Regions from separate parts of the Stenotrophomonas sp. GL_101 genome, predicted to be linked through region 2. Evidence: riboswitches for the same ligand, from Rfam matches in the RefSeq annotation. Region 2 holds a riboswitch; the other holds the start of a gene.

Region 1 (9,748 bases), 1.1 Mb from region 2:
CAGGGTCTTCAGCTGGCTGTCGGTGGTGCGCGGCACTTCCCACAGGCGACGACGGAAGCTGATGTCCTGGTTGAGCGGGTTGAACGCACTGGAGCCGGACAGCGGGGTGTTGATGTTGGACGCTGCGGACTGGTACGGGTAGCCGGCGATCTGCTGGAACGTCTGACGCTCGTTGTAGAGCAGGTCGGTGTTCAGGCTGATCGAGTCGGTGAAGTCGTAGGTGCCGTTGATGTAGACGGACTTGCGCTTCACGCCGGTCAGCAGGGTCATCTGCTCGTTGGCATTGGCGTATTCGCCCGAGGTCAGCTCGTGGTAATCGTTCGGGTTCTTCGGGTTGCCGCCCTGGTTCAGGGTCTGCCACACGGCCGAGCCCTTGGTGCAATCGTTCAGGGTCGGGTTGCACCAGCTGCCGTTCTGGCTGATCGGGCTCCAGTCTTCGCTGGTGGAGTTCGGACCCAGTGCGCCATCACGGCTGTACCAGCGGTCCTTGGCCCACACCGGATCCTGCTTGGAGTATTCAGCCGACAGGGTCAGGCTGCCGCGCTCGCCCTTGGCACCCAGGGTCATCGAGTACTGCTGTTCGTCACCGTCGCCGTTGCCGTACTGGCCAACACGGACGCTGGCTTCGCCGCCGTCGACGTTCTTGCGGGTGATCACGTTGACCACGCCGGCAATGGCGTCGGACCCGTAGATCGAGGACGCGCCGTCCTTCAGGATCTCGATGCGCTCAACGGCCGACATCGGGATCTGGCTCAGGTCCTGCAGGCCCGAGGTGGAAGCGCCCAGGCGCTTGCCGTTCATCAGCACCAGGGTGCGCTGTGCGCCCAGGTTGCGGATGTCGACGTAGTAACCGCCAACGTTCTCGCCCGATGCCAGCGACTCCGAACGCGAGATGGCCGGCGAACCAGCCGAGGTCAGGTTGTTCAGCACGTCGGCGACGTTCGAGAAACCCTGCTTTTCCAGGGTTTCGCGGGTCATCGTCAGGATCGGCTGCTGGGTCTCCATGTTGGCACCGCGGATGCGCGAGCCGGTGACCGAGATGCGGTCCAGGTCAGTGGTGCCAGAGGCAGCTTCCTGCGCCGAGGCGAAGCTCGGCGCGAGCGCCAGCGCGATGCCGGCGGGCAGCAGGCCCAGCCGCACTGCGGGAGTACGAAAATTCATTGCTCTCTCCAAGGTACGTTAGTAGCGTGTTAAAACGCCTCGGAAAGTTACGATTGCGTTGCACTTTATTATTTGCGGGAAGCAACCGAAGGCTTTGCCGACTTTGGCGGGAGCATTCCGACGGCCTCGCGGAAGCCTGACGCAGACTGCCCGTAACGTGCGCGAAACGCCCGCGCAAAGCTGCAACAGTTGTCAAATCCACTGGCGGCGGCCACTTCGCCGATCATCATGTCGGTATCGCGCAGAAGGTCGGCAGCGCGCTCCAGGCGCAACCGTGCCGACAACGACTGCGGGCTTTCTTCGTACAGGCTCTGGAAGGTCTTGGACAGGTACCAGCTGGAGAAGTTGGTCAGCTCGGCCAGCTCGCCGATGCGCACGACGCGATGGCTGTTGCCTTCCAGGTACAGGCGCGCACGCTGCATGCGCCCGAACACCTGGCGCTTGCGGATGCGCGAGCGGCCCGGGCAACGCTGTACGCCGGTGGCGAGCACGCGCTGCAGCGAGGCCAGGTGCAGCAGCACCGGGCGCAGCGACTGCGCGGGCTGGCCGCTGGCCAGCACATCGCGCCACAACCGCAGCGCCACCCGCACTTCACCGCGGCTCATGCTGCCGCGTCCGGCGTAAAGGCTGCAGTCTTCCAGTTCACCCAGCGCGCGCAATGCATCCGGAGTCAGGCTCAGGCCGATGCACAACCCATCGCGCCCGGCCTGGATCATCGGCCTGGATTCCTTCTCGAAGGCGATCCACTCGCGCTGCCGCAGGCGGAAGCGTCCTTCCTTGGATTCCACCCATGCGCTGCCACGTAGCTGCATCCACACGGTGAAGGTAGCGCCAGCGGTCTGCAGGCTGCCGAGCCGGGCCACGCCCAGGCAGGTGGGCAGCGGACCGTCGTCGACGATCTTGTCCAGGGAAAGCGATTGGCCGCGATCGGCGAGGGAAAGCTGACGCATGACTACACCGTGGTTTGCCGTAACTGGGCAAACGTTTTGCCAAATCAGGCCGGTGTCGTCAGGAAACAACAACGAGATTCATCCGAATTCGGCACGAGGCCGATACGAAGGAATCACGACGGCTACTTCGCCTTGAAAAACAATGCGTTGGCAATCGACGGGAAGACCGGCGCGGCGGTCGTCGGCAGGGGCATCACGCCGATGTCGGCGCCATCGGCCACCGCCAGGGCCACATACAACGCGCTGCCATCGGGCTGCGCACTGAATCCGTTGCCGGCACTGAGGCGCGCGGCATCCAGGCAGTGCTCGACGTCGGTCTGGCCGGCGGTGATCCGCGACAACAGCGTGGCGCAATCGGTACGGTTGGACAGATAGTCGACGCTGCCACTGCGGGCCACCGCCCAGGTCCGATAGCGCCAGCGGGTAGGACGGTCGTCGCTGATCTGCTGGATGCTGTCGGCGCTGAGCCGGGCATCGGCCGACCACAGCCCGCCGGCAGACAGGCGGGTGAACAGGACGCGCTGGCTGGCAGGATCGAACCGCGCCTGCGACACGCCGTCCAGGCTGGCCAGCAGGGCCCACGGCGTCTGCTGGCGATCAAACAGCAACAGCCGCATGCGCTCGCGGGCGTCACGATCGACCACCAGCACCTGTGCCGGGTCGGCGGTGTACAACGCCTGCAACGGCTGGGCGACGGGAACCGGCAAGGCCACCACCTGCTCATCGCGCGGGGAGACCTCATAAATCACCGGATTGGCCTGCCCGTCGCGCCCGGACACCAGCAGGTGGCTGCTGTCAGCCGACCAATCGGCGGCCTGGCGGGTTTCCGGGCGCAGCCCTTCCACCGGGCGCAGCGACTCGGGCCGGTCGAGGTCGGCCCACCACAAGCCGTAGTTGCCGGAGCGATCGGAGGTGAACACCAGCTGGCGCCCGTCCGGTGCCAGCATCGGTTGGCCATCACGCCCGTTGGAGGCAAACAGACGCTCCGGCGTGCCCGGGCGACCGTCCTTGAGCGGCACGCGGAACAGGCCGAACTGCGCCTTGCGATGCACGAAGGCCAGCATCTCGCTGTTGCGCGACACCGCCGGGGACTGTGCATCGTCGATGCCAACATCGCGCAGGGTACGGGTCTGGATGTCCAGTTCGTACAGCCGTGCCTCGCTGTCCACGCGGCGCCCAAAGACGATGTGGCGGCTGTCGCTGCGCCATGCCCAGCCACGGATTTCTGCCGAGTCGGCGGTCAGCTGCTCGGGCACGCCGCCCTCGGCAGGCAGGCGCCACAGGTCGCCGATCTGCGGGTTGCGTACGAACACGATCCAGCGCCCATCCGGCGAATAGCGCGGGGCGTAGTCGAAACTGTCGGCGGCCACGTCATAGGCCACTGCCGTCCACCGGCCACTGGCGATGTCCAGGATGCGGATGCCGCGATGGGCGAAGCGCCCTGCCAGCGACCCGAACAGCAGCCCGTGGCCATCAGGTGTCCAGTCGAAGCTCAGCAGTTCGGTGCCATCGCAGCGGGTCACATGGCGCACCGCACCGCCGGTGGCGCTGGCAATCAGTACTTCACAGCTTGCACCCGGGCCAAACCGTGCGAACGCGATATCGCGCCCGTTCGGCGACCAGGTCGGGAAACGGTCCGAGTAGCCATCCGGTGTATCGGTAAGCGACCGCGCCGGTGCATTGCCGGAGGTCTGCACCTTGATGGCGCTGCCCTCACGGGCACTGCTGTCGGCTTCGTAGGCCACCTGCGAGCCGTCCGGCGACAACGTTGGATAGGTCTCGAAACCCGCCGTGGCGGTAATCAGGCGATACGGCCGCTGGGGGCTGCCGACCACGCGGCTGCCGTCTTCGAGCACGCCGCTGGACGCGGCAACCGGCGTGGGCCGCTGCAGCAGCAGGGCGGTCAACACCAGCAGCGCGACCAGCATGCCGATGCCCACCGCCAGCAGCACGTAACGGCGGATACGTCGCCAGCGGCTGCGCGCGGAGACCGTGGCAGGCACGATCGCCACCGCCGGTGTCATCGCCGGCGTGGGCAGCGCGGAAAGATCGATCGGAGCGTGCGCAACCACCGTGGCATCGACCGCCCCGGCGTCCATCGCGCCGACCGTATCGACGCTACTCACCGGCACCAGCAGGCGGTAGCCGGTCTTGGCAATGGTTTCGATATAGACCGCAGCGTCATCGTCGCTGGCAAATGCCTTGCGCAGCTGGGTGACGGCCTGGGTGAGCACATCGTTGGTAGGCAGCGTATCGGGCCACACCTCGGCGAACAGCTCATCGCGGGTCACCACCGCACCGGGCGAGCGCAGCAACGCCTTCAGTACCCCCAATGCCTTGGGGGTGAGCCGACGGGTGCGACGCGCGCCGGGCACCATGACCTCGCGGGAGGACATCGTGACGGTGCAATCGCCGATCCTGAACACATCGGCTGAAGGTGTCTCACTTACGTGGCTGATCATTCCAGTGTTACGAGTAAATGCAGAAGAACAGGAACGCAGCCTTCATCAACCGACAAACGATCGAACGAACCGCCAGATTCCGCACATGGCATCAGCGCAAACCGCAAAAACACTGAAGCGCGCGAATACTAGCCTATGCCGGTTAACCGCGCCTGTGCGTGCGGCCAACATCAGGCTCTCTCTCGCCGACGAATTCACATAAATCGCTTCAGCATTCGCGCCTTCGGGCGCGAATTTTTTATCTGCGATTCAGTTTCGAGCACACCTCAGCGGCGACCCCGCTGCAGCATGGTCAACCCGACCAATCGCGAAACCACCAGAGCCACATACATCACGCCCGCAAACTGCTCCAGCATCACCAGGGCGCGTGCCTGCGGATGCACCGGCACGACATCGCTCAACCCTACCCCTGACAGCAAGCTGAAGCTGAGATAAAGCAGCTCCATCCAGGTGCGCAGTTCGCTCTCGCTGGTGGCCAGGAAACTGCCCGGATACCACTGCTGGCAGACCGAGAAGGCGAACGCGAATGCCCAGGCCAACAAGGTGAATGTCGCCCCGGCCGCGAACAGCTCGTCGCGGGTGACCTTGTGGTCCTGCAGCATGTAGGCGGTGAGGCTGCCGGCGGTATAGAAGTACAACAGGCATTCCAGCAGTTGCGCGGTGGTGGTCAGTGCGGGCTTGCCCCACACCGCACCGGTGATGGAGAACACCACCGACGGAATGGCCAGCAGCAGGGCCAGCCACATCCCCAGCGGGCTGCGCCGCACCACCCACAGGGACAACCCCAGCACCGCAATCCCGAACGCACCGAACAACGCACGCCCGGCCCCGGCCTCGTCCATCGCCGGGTACAGCAGGACGCCCAGCAGCTGCACGGCCAGCAACCACGCCGACGGATGCCGGCGGGCGATGGCCAGCCATTTGGTGGTGCGTGCGATCGCCATGCCGATGCCCTTGCCTGTCCCCGGTCGGGCCGAGCTTAGCGCGGTTGCCGGCGATACCGCATGAGCCTGCCGGGACCGCGCGACGCCGTCCCGGCAGGGGGCGTCATTGCGGGCGATAGACCTCGGCACCGAGATCGCGGAACTGCGCCGACTTGTCGGCCATGCCTTCGGTCAGCGCCGCATCGTCGGTCAGGCCATGCTCGGCCGCGTAGTCGCGCACGTCCTGGGTGATTTTCATCGAGCAGAAGTGTGGCCCGCACATCGAACAGAAGTGGGCCAGCTTGTGCGCATCCTTGGGCAGCGTCTCGTCGTGGAATTCCTTGGCCTTCTCAGGATCCAGCCCGAGGTGGAACTGGTCTTCCCAGCGGAACTCGAAACGCGCCTTGCTCAGTGCGTTGTCACGCACCTGCGCACCGGGATGGCCCTTGGCCAGGTCCGAGGCATGCGCGGCGATGCGATAGGCCATGATGCCGTCGCGCACGTCCTGCCGGTTGGGCAGGCCCAGATGTTCCTTGGGGGTGACGTAGCAGAGCATGGCCGTGCCATACCAGCCGATCATCGCCGCGCCGATCGCACTGGTGATGTGGTCGTAGCCCGGTGCGATGTCGGTGGTGAGCGGGCCGAGCGTGTAGAACGGCGCTTCGCCGCACTCGCGCAGCTGCTTGTCCATGTTTTCCTTGATCAGCTGCATCGGCACGTGGCCGGGCCCTTCGATCATGGTCTGCACGTCGTGCTTCCATGCGATTTTCGTCAGTTCGCCAAGCGTTTCCAGCTCACCGAACTGCGCGGCGTCGTTGGCATCGGCGATGCACCCGGGGCGCAGGCCATCGCCGAGCGAGAAGGTCACATCGTAGGCCTTCATGATCTCGCAGATGTCCTCGAAGTGCGTGTAGAGGAAATTCTCCTTGTGGTGGGCCAGGCACCACTTGGCCAGGATGCTGCCGCCGCGCGAGACGATGCCGGTGACGCGTCGTGCGGTGAGCGGCACATAGCGCAGCAGCACGCCGGCATGGATGGTGAAGTAGTCCACGCCCTGTTCGGCCTGCTCGATGAGGGTGTCGCGGAAGATCTCCCAGGTCAGCGCCTCGGCACGACCGTCCACCTTCTCCAACGCCTGGTAGATCGGCACGGTGCCGATGGCGACCGGCGAATTGCGGATGATCCACTCACGCGTCTCGTGGATGTGCTTGCCGGTGGACAGGTCCATCACCGTGTCGCCACCCCAGCGGATCGCCCAGACCAGCTTCTCCACTTCTTCGGCAATACCCGAGGACACCGCACTGTTGCCGATGTTGGCGTTGATCTTGGTCAGGAAATTGCGCCCGATGATCATCGGTTCGCTTTCCGGGTGGTTGATGTTGTTGGGTAACACGGCGCGGCCGCGGGCGATTTCATCGCGCACGAACGCCGGGGTGATGATCTTCGGCAGGGAGGCGCCAAACGACTCCCCGGGGTGCTGCTTCAGCAGGGCCGCATCGCGGATCGCTTCGATGCGCTGGTTCTCGCGGATCGCCACGAATTCCATTTCCGGGGTGATGATGCCGCGCCGCGCATAGTGCATCTGGGTGACATTGGCCCCGGCCATGGCACGACGCGGGGTAATGCGCGATGGGAACCGCACCGCGTCCAGGCGCGCATCGGTTTCGCGCGAGCGGCCAAAGGTCGAGCTCAGGCCGGTCAGCAGTTCGGTGTCGCCACGCTCGGCCACCCAGCCGGCGCGCAAGGGCGCCAGCCCCACCGAGAGATCGATGCTCGCCTGCGGGTCGGTATAGGGCCCGGAGGTGTCATAGACGGTCACCGGCGCGTTCTCCTCGCCGCCGAACAGCGTGGGCGTGCGGGTCAGCACGATCTCGCGCATCGGCACCTGCAGGTCGCTGCGCGAACCGGGCACGTGGATCTTGCGCGACCCTGGAATCGGGCGGGTCACCGACTCGGAGAGTTGCTGGGCCTGTTGCTGCAGGGCGGAAGGCTGTGCGTTCATCGGGCATCGTCCAAAAAGGTCGGGGACGAAGCGGCGGCGCACGGCAGACGGATTGCGGGCGGTCACCGGGCACGGTAGCCCTGCGGCGCAGTGCATCTGCAGTTGCGAAGCTTCCTACGCCGGTATCAACCGGATCAGGTTCGAAGGGACTGTCTCAACCTTGGCCATGTGGCCGCGGTACCCCCGCTTCGGGGCGAATTAGACCACAAACGACACCACGGTAGCCGCCGGACAGCGGGCGATTGCCTTGCTCCGGCGTGCGCGTGAACAACGCCCTGACGCTGCCTGGACTAGAATGTTGCGGCGCGGTATACGCCCTGTTGCTTCCCACCGCCCGACCAGAGCCCCTGTTCTGGCCACCCGCACAGTCCGGCATCGACCGGCTTGAATCGCCCCAGTTGTCGCCGTTGTGCCGCTGGAGACTGCAAGCATTCGCTCGCCCCATTTGTTCGGAGAAACTCCTGCATGGTGTTTCGTATTTCCATCGCACTGGTCATTGTTCTGGTGCTGCTGGCCGGGATCGCGCCCGGCCCGTTCAATGCCGTCATCCAGAGCGGCCTGACACCCATCATCAAGAGCACCGGCTGGCTGTACCTGCTGGTGGTGTTCATCACGTTGTCGTTCCTGATGTACCTGGCGTTCGGCCGTTTCGGTTCGTTGCGCATCGGCGGTGAAGATGCCGAGCCGGATTTTTCCAATGCCAGCTGGATGTCGATGCTGTTCGCTGCGGGCATGGGCATCGGCCTGGTGTTCTGGGGCGCCGCCGAGCCGATCTCGCACTTCGTCAAGCCGCCCGAAGGGCTGGCGCCGCAGAGCATGGACGCGGCACGTGCATCGATGCGCTACGCCTTCTTCCATTGGGGCCTGCACCCGTGGGCCATCTACGCACTGATCGGGCTGGCAATGGCGTGGTTCCAGTTCAACCGCAATGGCCGTGGGTTGATCAGTGACCTGCTGCAGCCGCTGATCGGCCGCCATCATCGCGGCTGGATCGGCACGGTGGTGAACGTGGCCGCCGTGGTGGCAACGGCCATCGGCGTGGCCACCACGCTGGGCTTTGGCACCATCCAGATTGCCGCCGGCATCGAGCGGGTGTTCGGCATCCGCTCCTCGCCCGCCGTGCAGCTCACCATCATTGCCGTCGCGTTCGTGCTCTACATGGCCTCGACCACCAGCGGCGTGCACCGCGGCATCAAGTGGCTGTCCAACTTCAACCTGGGGTTGGCCGCGCTGCTGCTGGCCCTGATACTGGTGCTGGGGCCGACCGGCTTCATCTTCGACACGTTCACCACCACCCTGGGTTCCTACCTCAACCAGCTGGTGACGATGAGCCTGCGCATGTCGCCGTTCTCGGGCAGCACATGGGTGGCGGACTGGACGATCTTCTACTGGGCGTGGTGGATCGCCTGGGCCCCGTTCGTAGGCTCGTTCATCGCGCGGGTCTCGCGTGGGCGCAGCATCCGCGAGTTCGTGCTGGGCGTGGTGATCGCGCCGAGCGTGCTCGGCTTCCTGTGGTTCTCGGTGTTTGGCGGCACGGCGCTGTGGTCGCAGATTTTCGGCCACGTCGACCTGGTCCAGGCGCTGGGCAACGGCTATGAAACCGTGTTGTTCACGATGTTCGACAGCCTGCCGATGCCGACCGTGTTGTCGGTAGTGGCGCTGGTGCTGCTGGTGATCTTCTTTGTGACCTCGGCCGATTCCGCAGTGCTGGTGCTGGCCACCATGTCCACCGATGAAGCCGGCGAGCCGCCGCTGTCGCGCAAGATGGCCTGGGGGGTGGCGATTGCGTTGATTGCCGGTGCACTGCTACTGGCCGGCGGCCTGGATGCACTGCAGGGCATGATCACCATTGCCGCACTACCGTTTGCCCTGTTGATGCTGCTGGTGATGTGGTCGCTGTACCGCGTGCTGGACATGGAATATGCCTTGCAGCGTCGCCGCGCGCAGCGCGCGCGACACATGATGGACGCCTGGATAGAGCGCGAAATCGCCGCGCAGGAAGAAACCCGCGACGAGGCCGCGCGGGCGCCGTAGCGGGCGCGCACCCGGTAACCTGCGCAACCGTGAAGCCGACCGTTGGTCGGCTTACGGCTTCGTTCGGGCATGCTGCGCGCGTTCGGGCCGCTTCGCAGCCGATAGGCTTGCGGAAGGCAGGGCAAAAACATGCTTCTTTTGGCCTGCCAGCATTCTGGCCACGCAGGCGTGGGGGGAGCGTCACCACCAACGGTGGTGACCTACCGGCACGCGGGC
Region 2 (9,748 bases):
CAGGCCGACCGGCCAGGCGAGCATCCGCCGCCGGGCCATCAGCCACACGCCTAGGATGCTGCAGGCCACCGCCGACCATTCCAGGACGGCCGGGTTCATAGCGCGAACGTCACCGACAGGCGCGCCTGCCGCGGTGCGCCGGCGAACAGGTAGTAGTCGCCATAGCTGCTGCCGGTATCGCGCCAGTAAAACCGGTTGAACACGTTGTCCACCGACAGGTTCCAGGTCACCGCGCGGTCGCGCAGCTGCTGCTGGAAGCGCAGCCCGGCATCGACCACGTGGTAGCTGGGCACGCGCACGCTGCCATCCACCGTGGCGGCATTGGAAGAGGCATAGCGCCAGCCGCCGGTAACCGCCAGGCCGGTCGCGAACGGCAGCTGGTAATCCACGTGTACCGCCGCACGCGCCTTGGGCACGTTGACCAGCTGGTGGCCGTCGTAGGCGGCCGTGCCGGCGTTGCGCGCGCGGGCCTGCAGCACGCTGGCGCTGGCGGTGATCCGCAATGCGTCGGAGAGCTGGCCGTTGGCGGTCAGCTCCAGCCCGGTATGGGTCTGCTGGCCTTCCTGCACGAAGGTGTAGCCGGCGTCGCTGTCATCGGGCTTGGCGTACTGGAACGGCTGGCCGGTGCGGAACAGCGCCGCGCCCAGGGTCCATGCATCGCCGCGGGCGTACTTCACGCCCATTTCGAGCTGGCGCGATTGCACCGGCGGCAGGTAGGCACCGTCGTTGGAGGTCCAGAACGGCGCCTCCTGGCCCAGCGAAATGCCGCGCACGTAACTGGCGTAGGCGGTGACGCTGTCGGTGGCCTTCCACATCAGCGCGGTCTGCGGCAGGAACCGCGACAGGCGGCTGCGGCGCTCGGGAGTGCCACGCTTGTCATAGGCGCGTTCGTCCAGGCGCACGAAGCGGCCGCCGGCCAGCCATTCCCACTCGCCCAGGCCGATGCGGTCCAGCACGAACAGCGCGTCCTGGCGGCTGTCCAGGCGGCGCGCGGATGCGCCGGGCACCAGCGGCGACGGCGCGAATGCCGGCACCTGCGCATCGTAGATGTTGGCCGTGCCCACGTACTCGTTGACGTTCAGGCGCTTGTCCACGGTACGCCGGAAGCCATCGGCGCCCACGCTCAGCTGGTGGTCGACCGCGCCGGTGGTGAAGCTGCCGCGCAGCTCGGCGCGCACTTCCTGGTTGCGACGGGTGTCGTCGGGGCTGCGGTAGTCGTAGATGTCGTAGTCGCCGTTGGGCGCGAAATAGTTGCCCGGCACGCTGCCATCGGCGCAGCCGGCGGCGTAGTAGCAGCCATAGGCGAAGGCGACGTTGTCGTCGATCACCGTGCGGCTGTGGCTGGCCGATACCCGCGACTGCCAGCGGGGACTGAAATCGTAGGTGTGCAGTGCGGTGATGTTGGTGCTGTCGATGCCCACCGGCTGCTGCCACGGCTGGTGGCCGAGCATGCGCGAACGGCGCACCTGGCGCGGCAGTACGGTGGCCCCCAGCAGCTGGTAGCCCGACGCCGAGCGCTGCGCGCTGGTCTGGTAGTTGGCGTCCACCTCAAGCTTGCCGTGCTCGCCGATCAGCCAGTCGGTGGCCAGGGAGTAGAAGTTGCGGCGGCCGTCGGCGTTGTCGATGTACGAATCGCTGGCATCCCAGGCGGCGTTGAAGCGCACCCCGATGCGCGGCGTCAGCCAGTGGCCGACATCGACGGCGGCGTAGCGCGAGCCTTCCGAATCGGTGCCCAGGGTGAGGTTGCGCACCTCGGCCGGGCGCTTGCCCACGTAGTTGATGATGCCGCCCGGCGCCATCACCCCGGCGGCCAGCCCGGCCTCGCCCTTGAGCACCTCCACCTGCTGGATGTTTTCCAGCGCCAGGCGTTGTTCGCCGGCGATGCTCAGGCCGTTGAAGCGGTAGCCGGTGGCGGTGTCCAGCGCGAAGCCGCGGATCGCGATGTTCTGGTAATACCCCTCCGGGGCATAACTGTCGCCGAGCGAGGCATCGTTGCGGGCCAGTTCGGAGAGCGTGCGCACCTGGCGGGTATCCAGCAGCTGGCGGTCGAGCACGTTCATCGAGGCCGGCGTGCTTTTCCAGTCGCCCACGCCGAAACTGGTGCTCTGGGAGGGCGTCGCGCTGTCCTGCCGGGCCTGCACGCGGACGGCGGCAAGCTCGGTGGGGGAACGGTCCGGCACTTCCGCGGGGGTGTCACGGGCATGCAGCGGCAACGCGGTGCACAGGGCAAGGGCGAGCAGGGTGGGGCGCAGGCAGCGGTTCATACGATTCGTCATCAGCAGGGGGAGACGAAGCGACGGCGCACGCGCGCACCTGCCCATGAAGGAGGTGTGCCCGCTGCTCAAAGCTCCCTACGCCGGTGCAAACCGGATCAGGTTCCAAGGGACTCTCTCAGCCTGGTTATCCAGGCACCCCCGCTTCAGCGGCTATTTCACCACAAACGGCGGGGATCCGCTCGGCAACGCTCAGGCCGCCGCGTGCAGGGCGGCCAGCAGGCGCTGCCCGTGCGGGCTGCCGAACCACTGCGTGTGGCCCAGCAGGAAGGTCCGGTAGGCCACGTCCGCGTTCGCGCTGGAGTGGGTGATCCCTTCAAAATAGTCCACCTCGGACAGGGCGAAGTCGAGGTGCACCACCGGCAGCAGGTCAGCCAGCAGCTGCACCCGCTCGGCCGACAGCGGCAGCACCTGCCGGTAGCCGTCGAGCAGGGCGAGTGCGATGTCCACGCGCACCGCCTCTTCGCCGTGCGCCACGTCCAGCCAGGCGATGGCGTTGCGTTCGATCGCCGTGGCCAGGTCGAACAGCGCGCTGGTGGGCGAGGCCAGGCCGAAGTCGAGCACGGTTGCCACCGCTGCCGCGTCACCGTCGCCGCGCCACAGCAGATTGGACACATGCCAGTCGTTGTGGGCCCACAGCCGGGGTTCGGCCTGCAGGCGCCCGGCCAGCCCGGCATGCCAGGGCAGCACGATGCGATGCAGCTCGTCCTGCCAGGCGGTGCGCGCCAGGTACTGCGCCAGTCCCGGGCGTTGGGCCAGCTGGCCGGTCAGCAGGGCGACCGGATCGGCAGCGCGGATCAGGTCGTCGCGGGCCACCAGCAGGTGGGTACTGCGCTGGGGCGCCGTGTAGGACGCCGCGGCCTGGTGCAGCGTGGCGAGCATGCGCCCGGCGTGGTGCGCGTGCGCCACGTCGGTGGCGTGGGTCCACGAATGTGCCTCGCGGTAAACATCCTGGCCGGCGCCGACGGTATGCAGTTCATAGGTCCACTGGCCGTGTTGCACCGCGCGCTGGCCGGCGTGGTCGGGCAGCACCGTTACCACCGGCACGCCGGCCGCCGCCAGGTGGGCCATGAAACGATGCTCTTCGCTCAGGCCGGTGGCATCGCGCACGCTGCGATGGTGGCGCTTGAGGAAGAACGTGCCCTGGGCCGTGGCCACGATCGCAGCGGCCGACAACGGGCGCGGGCTGTGCCAGAGCAGCTGGCAGTGGCCGCCCAACGGCGGGTATCGGGTCTGCAACCAGGCGATTTCAGCTGCGCTGATCGGCGGCCAATCGGCGGCCACCGCATCGTTGTTGAGGCCTTGGACGCGGTGGGGAGTGTGGGTCATGGCAAGGGGATCGGGACATGCGGTGCGGCGCCGGGGGCGTCAGGGTACCGCGTGTGCGCTGACGCCCCCGGCCGGTTCAGCGTGGTCTGTTTACCACCCGCGCCCGTGGCGGCGATCCCAATCGCGGCGGTCGCGCTGTTCGCGTTCCCAGCGGCTGCGCTCGTAGCGGCGATCATGGCCACGGTCGTAACCGCGGTCGTAGCTGTAGCGGCGATCCTGGCGGCGGTCGTCGTAACGACGGTCATAGCGGTGATCGCGGTGATCGCGGTTGTCGCGGTTGTCGCGGGTGGTCAGGTTGCCGATCGCGCCACCGGCCACCGCGCCGCCCACGGTGGCTGCGGTGTCACCGTTGGAGAGCAGGTGCCCGGCCACGCCGCCCACCACGGCGCCGACCACGGTGCGCTTGTCCTTCCGGGACATGGCATTGGCATCGCCAAGGGTGGCCAGGCCCGCGGTGAGGGCCAGCGCGATGGCCAGGCCACGAAGGCTGAGTGCGGAACTGTTGAACATGGTCGGTTCTCCTGTCGGATGCTTGCCACGCTCGCCGCTGGACATTGCCGGAACATTGCCTTGCCAGCGGGGCGGGGACGCGCATTCATCTAAGAGCAATCGGCATGAAGCGACGCTGAAAATGCGCGCGCCGCCGGGCACCGCGTGGGCCGGGCTTCAGATTTCGCTGTCGCGCAGGTAGTCAAACAGCTCCGCATCGCCCTTCAGCCCCAGCTTGAGCATGGCATCGCCCTTCTGCCGGCTGATGGTGCTCACGCTCTTGTGCAGCTGCAACGCGATCTGCTTGACCGTCAGGCCGCTGCCGAGCAGGCGCAGCACTTCCACTTCGCGTGGTGACAGCGGTTTGGTGCCGGTCTCATCGACGGCGTTGGTGCCGATTGCGTCAATGCGCTCCTTCAACGTGCGGCTGATGTAAGGCAGGCCACGTTGCACCGTCTGGATCGCCACCGGCAGCTCTTCCATCGAGGAGGTCTTGTCCACCAGCCCCAGCACGCCGGTGGAGGCCACCATGCGCAGGATCGCCAGGTTGTTGGACACGCTCAGCATCAGCACCGGCAGGTCCGGGAAGCGGCGGCGGATCAGGCCGATCATGGTGAAGCCGTCAGCATGCTGGCTGCCGGGCATCGAGTAATCGGTGACCAGCATGTCGCACGCGTGCGTGGCCAGTGCGTCGAGTAGTTCGTCGGCGCTGCTGGCCTCGGCCACCACGACGCCCACGCCACTGGATTCGATCACCGCCTTGGTGCCGATCCGGACCACCGGGTGGTCGTCGGCAATGATGATGCGCAGGGTCATGGACTAGTATGCTGACGGAGGTGGACGCCGCGCGGGCCGTGCCGTGGTGGAGACATCATTCTACGGAGATAAGACCGCATGCGTACCCCGGTTGTCCGCTGGCTGGTGCTGATGGTCCTGGCCCTCGTGCCGCCGCTGGCTGCAGCAGAGCAGGCCGCTGGTGCCGCTCCGTCGCTTTCACCGCTGCAGCGCGAGTGGCTTGGTCGGCACCCTACCATCATCCTGGGCCTGTACGACAGCGGCTGGCCGCCGTTCGAGTCGGTTCGTGACGGCCGTCCACAAGGACTGGGTTACGACTACCTCAGCCTGCTCGCACGGCGGCTGGGCGTACGGGTGGACGTGCGCATGTACCGCAGTTGGGGCGAGGTGCTCGACGCCGCCTGCCGGGGCGACGTCGATGTGGTGATGAACGTCACCCTGACCCCCGACCGCGCGCGCTGCATGGTCTACACCCGCGCCTACTTCGATGCGCCCCTGGCGGTGGTGGGGCGCCCGCAGGACACCCGCACCTCGACCGATCCGGACCTGCGCGGGCTGCGCGTGGTGGCCGAGCAGGACTTCGTCACCGGCCAGCAGGTCCGCGCGCGCTTCCCCGGGGCGCTGCAGGTAACCGCGACCGATACCCTGACCGCCTTGAACATGGTCGGCCGCAACACCGCCGACGTGTACATCGGCAACGCCCACGTGGCCAGCGCGCTGATCGCCCAGCACGGGTTGGGCACGGTCAGCCTGCTGCGGCCCAGCGACCTGCCACCGGAGCGCCTGCACTTCGGCGTGCCCACCGCCAACCAGCCCTTGGTGGAGGCCATGGACAACGTGCTCGGGCAATTGACGCGGGCCGAGCGGGACGCCCTGTCCACGCCGTGGCTGACGCCGCTGCAGTGGTCGGGCCAGTCGCGGTTGATCCTGGACAAGGCCGAGCAGCGCGTGTTGTCGACACCGCTGCGCATGGGCTTTGCGCCGAATGCGGCACCGTTGGCATTCGTCGACGCCGCCGACCGGCCCAGCGGGGTGGCCGGCGACTACCTGCGCCAGCTGCGCATGGTCGGTGCGCAGCTGGTGCAGGTGCCGGCGCATGACTGGTTCGAGGTGCGTGAGCAGATGCGTCGCGGCGATGTCGACGCGATCATGGGCATCCCCAACGACTCGACCTACCTGGGAGCGGACTGGGTTTTCAGCGAGCCGTTCATCACCGTACCCAACGTGATCGTGGTGGGTAGCGACAGCCCCTCGGTGCTCAGCCTGGATGACCTGGACGGGCGCAGCGTCCTGCTGTCCGACCCGGACCGGCTGCGCGGCTACATCCTGCAGCAGGCCCCGAATGCGCGGATCGTCCCGGCCCGCAGTATCGAGCAGGCGCTGGAACGGCTGGCCAACGGCGATGCCGATGCCTATGTCGGCAATCTGGCGATGGTCGACCGGATCGTGCGCGACCGTTATCCCGCGCAGCTGCATGTCACCGCGCCGGCCGGCTTCAGTGATCGGTTGTCGCTGGCGGTAAAGCGCCAGTACGCACCGCTGGCGACCACCTTCGACCGGATGCTGGCCAACCTCACCCCGCGCGAGCGCGAGGCGATCCGGGGCGACTGGCTGTCCGCCGAATACCGCAGCGGGCCGGACTGGCGGTTGATCGCCCGCTGGGCGGTGCCGTTGGCGCTGGTGCTGCTCACCGCGATCCTGGTGCACGGCTGGGGCTACTGGCGGCTGCGCCGGGAAGTGGCGATGCGGCGGCGCCTGGAGCAGCGCCTGGAGCAGCGCCTGGCCGAGGTCACCGACAACCTGCCGGCGACCGTCTACCAGGCCCGCCGCGACAGCAATGGCCGGTTCTCCTTCCCCTATATCGCCGGCGACATGGAGGCGTTGTTCGGGATCAGCGCGGCCGAGGCCATTGCCGACGAATCGCGGGTGATCGAGAAGATCGACGCGCAGGACCGCGAACGCGTGCGGGAGGCCCTGGCGCTCGCCGCGCGCGACTTTGCCGCGCTGGACATGGAGTTCCGCACCTGCCCGCATGGCGAAGTACGCTGGATACGCTCGCGCGCGCTGCCCTACGCGGTGGATGAGGGCGAAATGTTGTGGAGCGGCTACTGGGTGGATGTCACCGAGGCCCGGGCCCAGGCCGATGCGCTGGCCAGCGCCAAGGCGGCGGCCGACCGCGCGGCGGCGGCCAAGTCCGACTTCCTGGCCACGATGAGCCACGAGATCCGCACCCCCATGAGCGGCGTGCTGGGCATGGTCGAAGTGCTGGCCCACACCCCGCTGGATGGCGAGCAGCACCGCATCATCGCGGTGATCGAAGACTCGGCGCAGATGCTGCGGCAGATTCTCGACGACATCCTGGACTACTCGCGGATCGAGGCCGGCGCATTGCCGCTGGAACTGCAGCCGGTGGCGCTGCGCAGCCTGCTGGACAACGTCCAGCAGCTGTTGTCCCCGCAGGCATCGGCCAAGGGCCTGCGGCTGCAGTTGGATGTCGACCCGGCGGTGGCGCCGCTGCATCTCGGCGATGGCCTGCGCCTGCGCCAGATCGCGTTCAACCTGCTCAGCAACGCGATCAAGTTCACCGACCACGGCCAGGTGTCCATCGCGCTGGCGCTGGCCGGTGAGGAAGACGGCGCGCAGCATCTGCGCCTGACCATCGCCGATACCGGTATCGGCATCTCCGACGAACAGCGCGAGCGCCTGTTCCAGCCATTTGCGCAGGCCGACATCGCCACCAGCCGGCAGTACGGCGGCACCGGGTTGGGACTGAGCATCTGCCAGCGCCTGGTGGCGTTGATGGGAGGGCGCCTGGAGCTGCACAGCACGCCCGGCGAAGGCACCGAGGTGATCGTGCAGCTGCCGTTGCCGGTGGTTCCGGCCGGCGAAGCGGAGGAGATGCTGCCCACCGACGGCGCGGGGCTGACGGCGCTGCCGCCGGCCCTGCAGGCGCGCCGGGTGCTGGTGGTGGAAGACCATCCCACCAACCAGGCGTTGATGCGCTGGCGCCTGCAGCAGCTGGGGCTGTCCCACGAGGTGGTCATGCACGGACAAGCCGCGCTGGACCTGCTGGAGCACACCGCGTTCGACCTGGTGCTCACCGATTGCCGCATGCCGGTGCTGGATGGTTACGCGATGACCCGGCGGCTGCGTGACCGCGAACGCGAACACGGCCTGCCGCGCATGCCGGTGATCGCCCTGACCGCCAGTGCGCTGGCCGAAGACCGGCAACGCTGCCGCGAGGCGGGCATGGACGACCTGTTGGCCAAGCCGGTGGCACTGGCCACGCTGCGCCAGCTGCTGCTGCGCTGGTTGCCAGGCAGCGGCACTGCCGGGGTCGATGACCGCGCGGTGCCGTCGCTGCCGGTGCACCCGGTGGCGGCACCGACCCGCGCGGCCATCGTCCGGCGTTTCGGCTCCGAACACGTGGCCGGGGTGATGATCGAGAGCATGTGCAGCACTACCGAAGACGATCTTCGCCGCAGCGAGGCCGCGCGCGCCGAGGGTGACAGCGACACGGCGACGGACGTGCTGCATCGCATCGCCGGTGGCCTGGGTACGCTCGGTGCCGGGGCGTTGGCCGGGCAGGCCCACGCGCTGATGCAGCGGGTGGGCGCCGATGGCCTGGCAGCGTGCCGCGAGGACATCGACGCGTTCGAACAGGCGCTGCGCGATTACCTGGCGTCGTTGCAGGCCGGCTGACGCCCGTAGTGGGCTTTCAGCGCGCCTGCTGCAGGTACTCGATCACCTGGCGCCGGCGTTCCGGATCGACGGTCGCGTTGCTCATCCGCGTGCCGGGCACCGCGCGGGTCGGCGAGCGCAGGAAGGTGTCCAGCGTCTGCGCGTTCCAGGTGATCCCGGCTTGGCGCATCGCATTGGAATAGGGATAGTCGCCCAGGCTTCCCGCACGCCGGCCGATCACCCCATGCAGGTTGGGGCCGAAGCGGTGCACGCCGCCGGGGCTGACGGTATGGCAACCGGCACAGATCGCAAACGCGCGCTGCAGCTGCTGCTGATGCAGCGCCTCGGGGGTTTGCGGCGCACCCGTGCAGGCGGCCAGCACCAGGCTGGCCAGTACGATGCAACACAGGCGCATCATTGCCCGTCCGCTGCCGTCACATGCCGGTGTAGTTGGGACCACCGCCGCCCTGCGGGGTCACCCAGACGATGTTCTGGGTGGGGTCCTTGATGTCGCAGGTTTTGCAGTGCACGCAGTTCTGCGCGTTGATCTGCAGCTGCTCCGCACCCTGCGCACCGACGAACTCATACACCCCGGCCGGGCAGTAGCGCGCTTCCGGGCCGGCGTACTCGGCCAGGTTGATCCGCACCGGCACGCTGGGGTCTTTCAGGGTCAGGTGGCCCGGCTGGTCTTCGGCATGGTTGGTGCTGCTCAGGAACACCGAGCTGAGCCGGTCGAAGGTGAGCACGCCATCAGGCTTGGGATAGACGATCCTGGCGTGTTTGTCGGCCGGTTCCAGGCAGGCGTGGTCGGGCGTGCTGTGGCGCAGTGTCCACGGCGGGTTGCGGATGCCCAGCTTGGGCAGCAGCCACTGTTCGATGCCGGTCATCAGCGTGGCCACCTTCTGGCCCTTCTTGAACCATTGCTTGAAGTTCTTGGACTGCTTGAGCTCGTCATGCAGCCAGCTGGCCTCGAAAGCCTGCGGGTAGGCACTGAGCACGTCGTGCTGGCGATCAGCGAGCAGCGCGTCGAAGGCGGCATCGGCGGCCAGCATGCCGGTCTTGATCGCCGCATGGCTGCCCTTGATGCGGCTGACGTTGAGATAGCCCGCTTCGCAGCCGACCAGCGCGCCACCGGGGAACACCGTGGTGGGCAACGACATCAGGCCGCCGGCGGTGATCGC

Evidence for each region. Region 2 has a riboswitch for thiamine pyrophosphate ahead of AC3IR9_RS00825 (TonB-dependent siderophore receptor). Riboswitches for the same ligand answer to the same signal wherever they lie in the genome.
Region 1: linked by a shared signal. The riboswitch ahead of thiC (phosphomethylpyrimidine synthase ThiC) and the one ahead of AC3IR9_RS00825 (TonB-dependent siderophore receptor) in region 2 are both predicted to bind thiamine pyrophosphate.

The regions. Positions count from the first base shown of each region.
Region 1 covers NZ_CM174432.1:3,862,311-3,872,058, forward strand. The annotation lists gene AC3IR9_RS17040 (TonB-dependent receptor plug domain-containing protein) at 1-1,161, opposite strand, end outside; gene AC3IR9_RS17045 (helix-turn-helix transcriptional regulator) at 1,230-2,111, opposite strand; gene AC3IR9_RS17050 (winged helix-turn-helix domain-containing protein) at 2,234-4,573, opposite strand; gene AC3IR9_RS17055 (ion channel) at 4,840-5,517, opposite strand; gene thiC (phosphomethylpyrimidine synthase ThiC) at 5,621-7,498, opposite strand; TPP riboswitch at 7,593-7,693, opposite strand; gene AC3IR9_RS17065 (BCCT family transporter) at 7,964-9,532, shown strand.
Region 2 covers NZ_CM174432.1:187,544-197,291, forward strand. The annotation lists gene pnuC (nicotinamide riboside transporter PnuC) at 1-99, opposite strand, end outside; gene AC3IR9_RS00825 (TonB-dependent siderophore receptor) at 96-2,264, opposite strand; TPP riboswitch at 2,332-2,426, opposite strand; gene AC3IR9_RS00830 (phosphotransferase enzyme family protein) at 2,466-3,602, opposite strand; gene AC3IR9_RS00835 (glycine zipper 2TM domain-containing protein) at 3,693-4,112, opposite strand; gene AC3IR9_RS00840 (response regulator) at 4,269-4,907, opposite strand; gene AC3IR9_RS00845 (ATP-binding protein) at 4,986-8,588, shown strand; gene AC3IR9_RS00850 (c-type cytochrome) at 8,605-8,982, opposite strand; gene AC3IR9_RS00855 (electron transfer flavoprotein-ubiquinone oxidoreductase) at 9,002-9,748, opposite strand, start outside.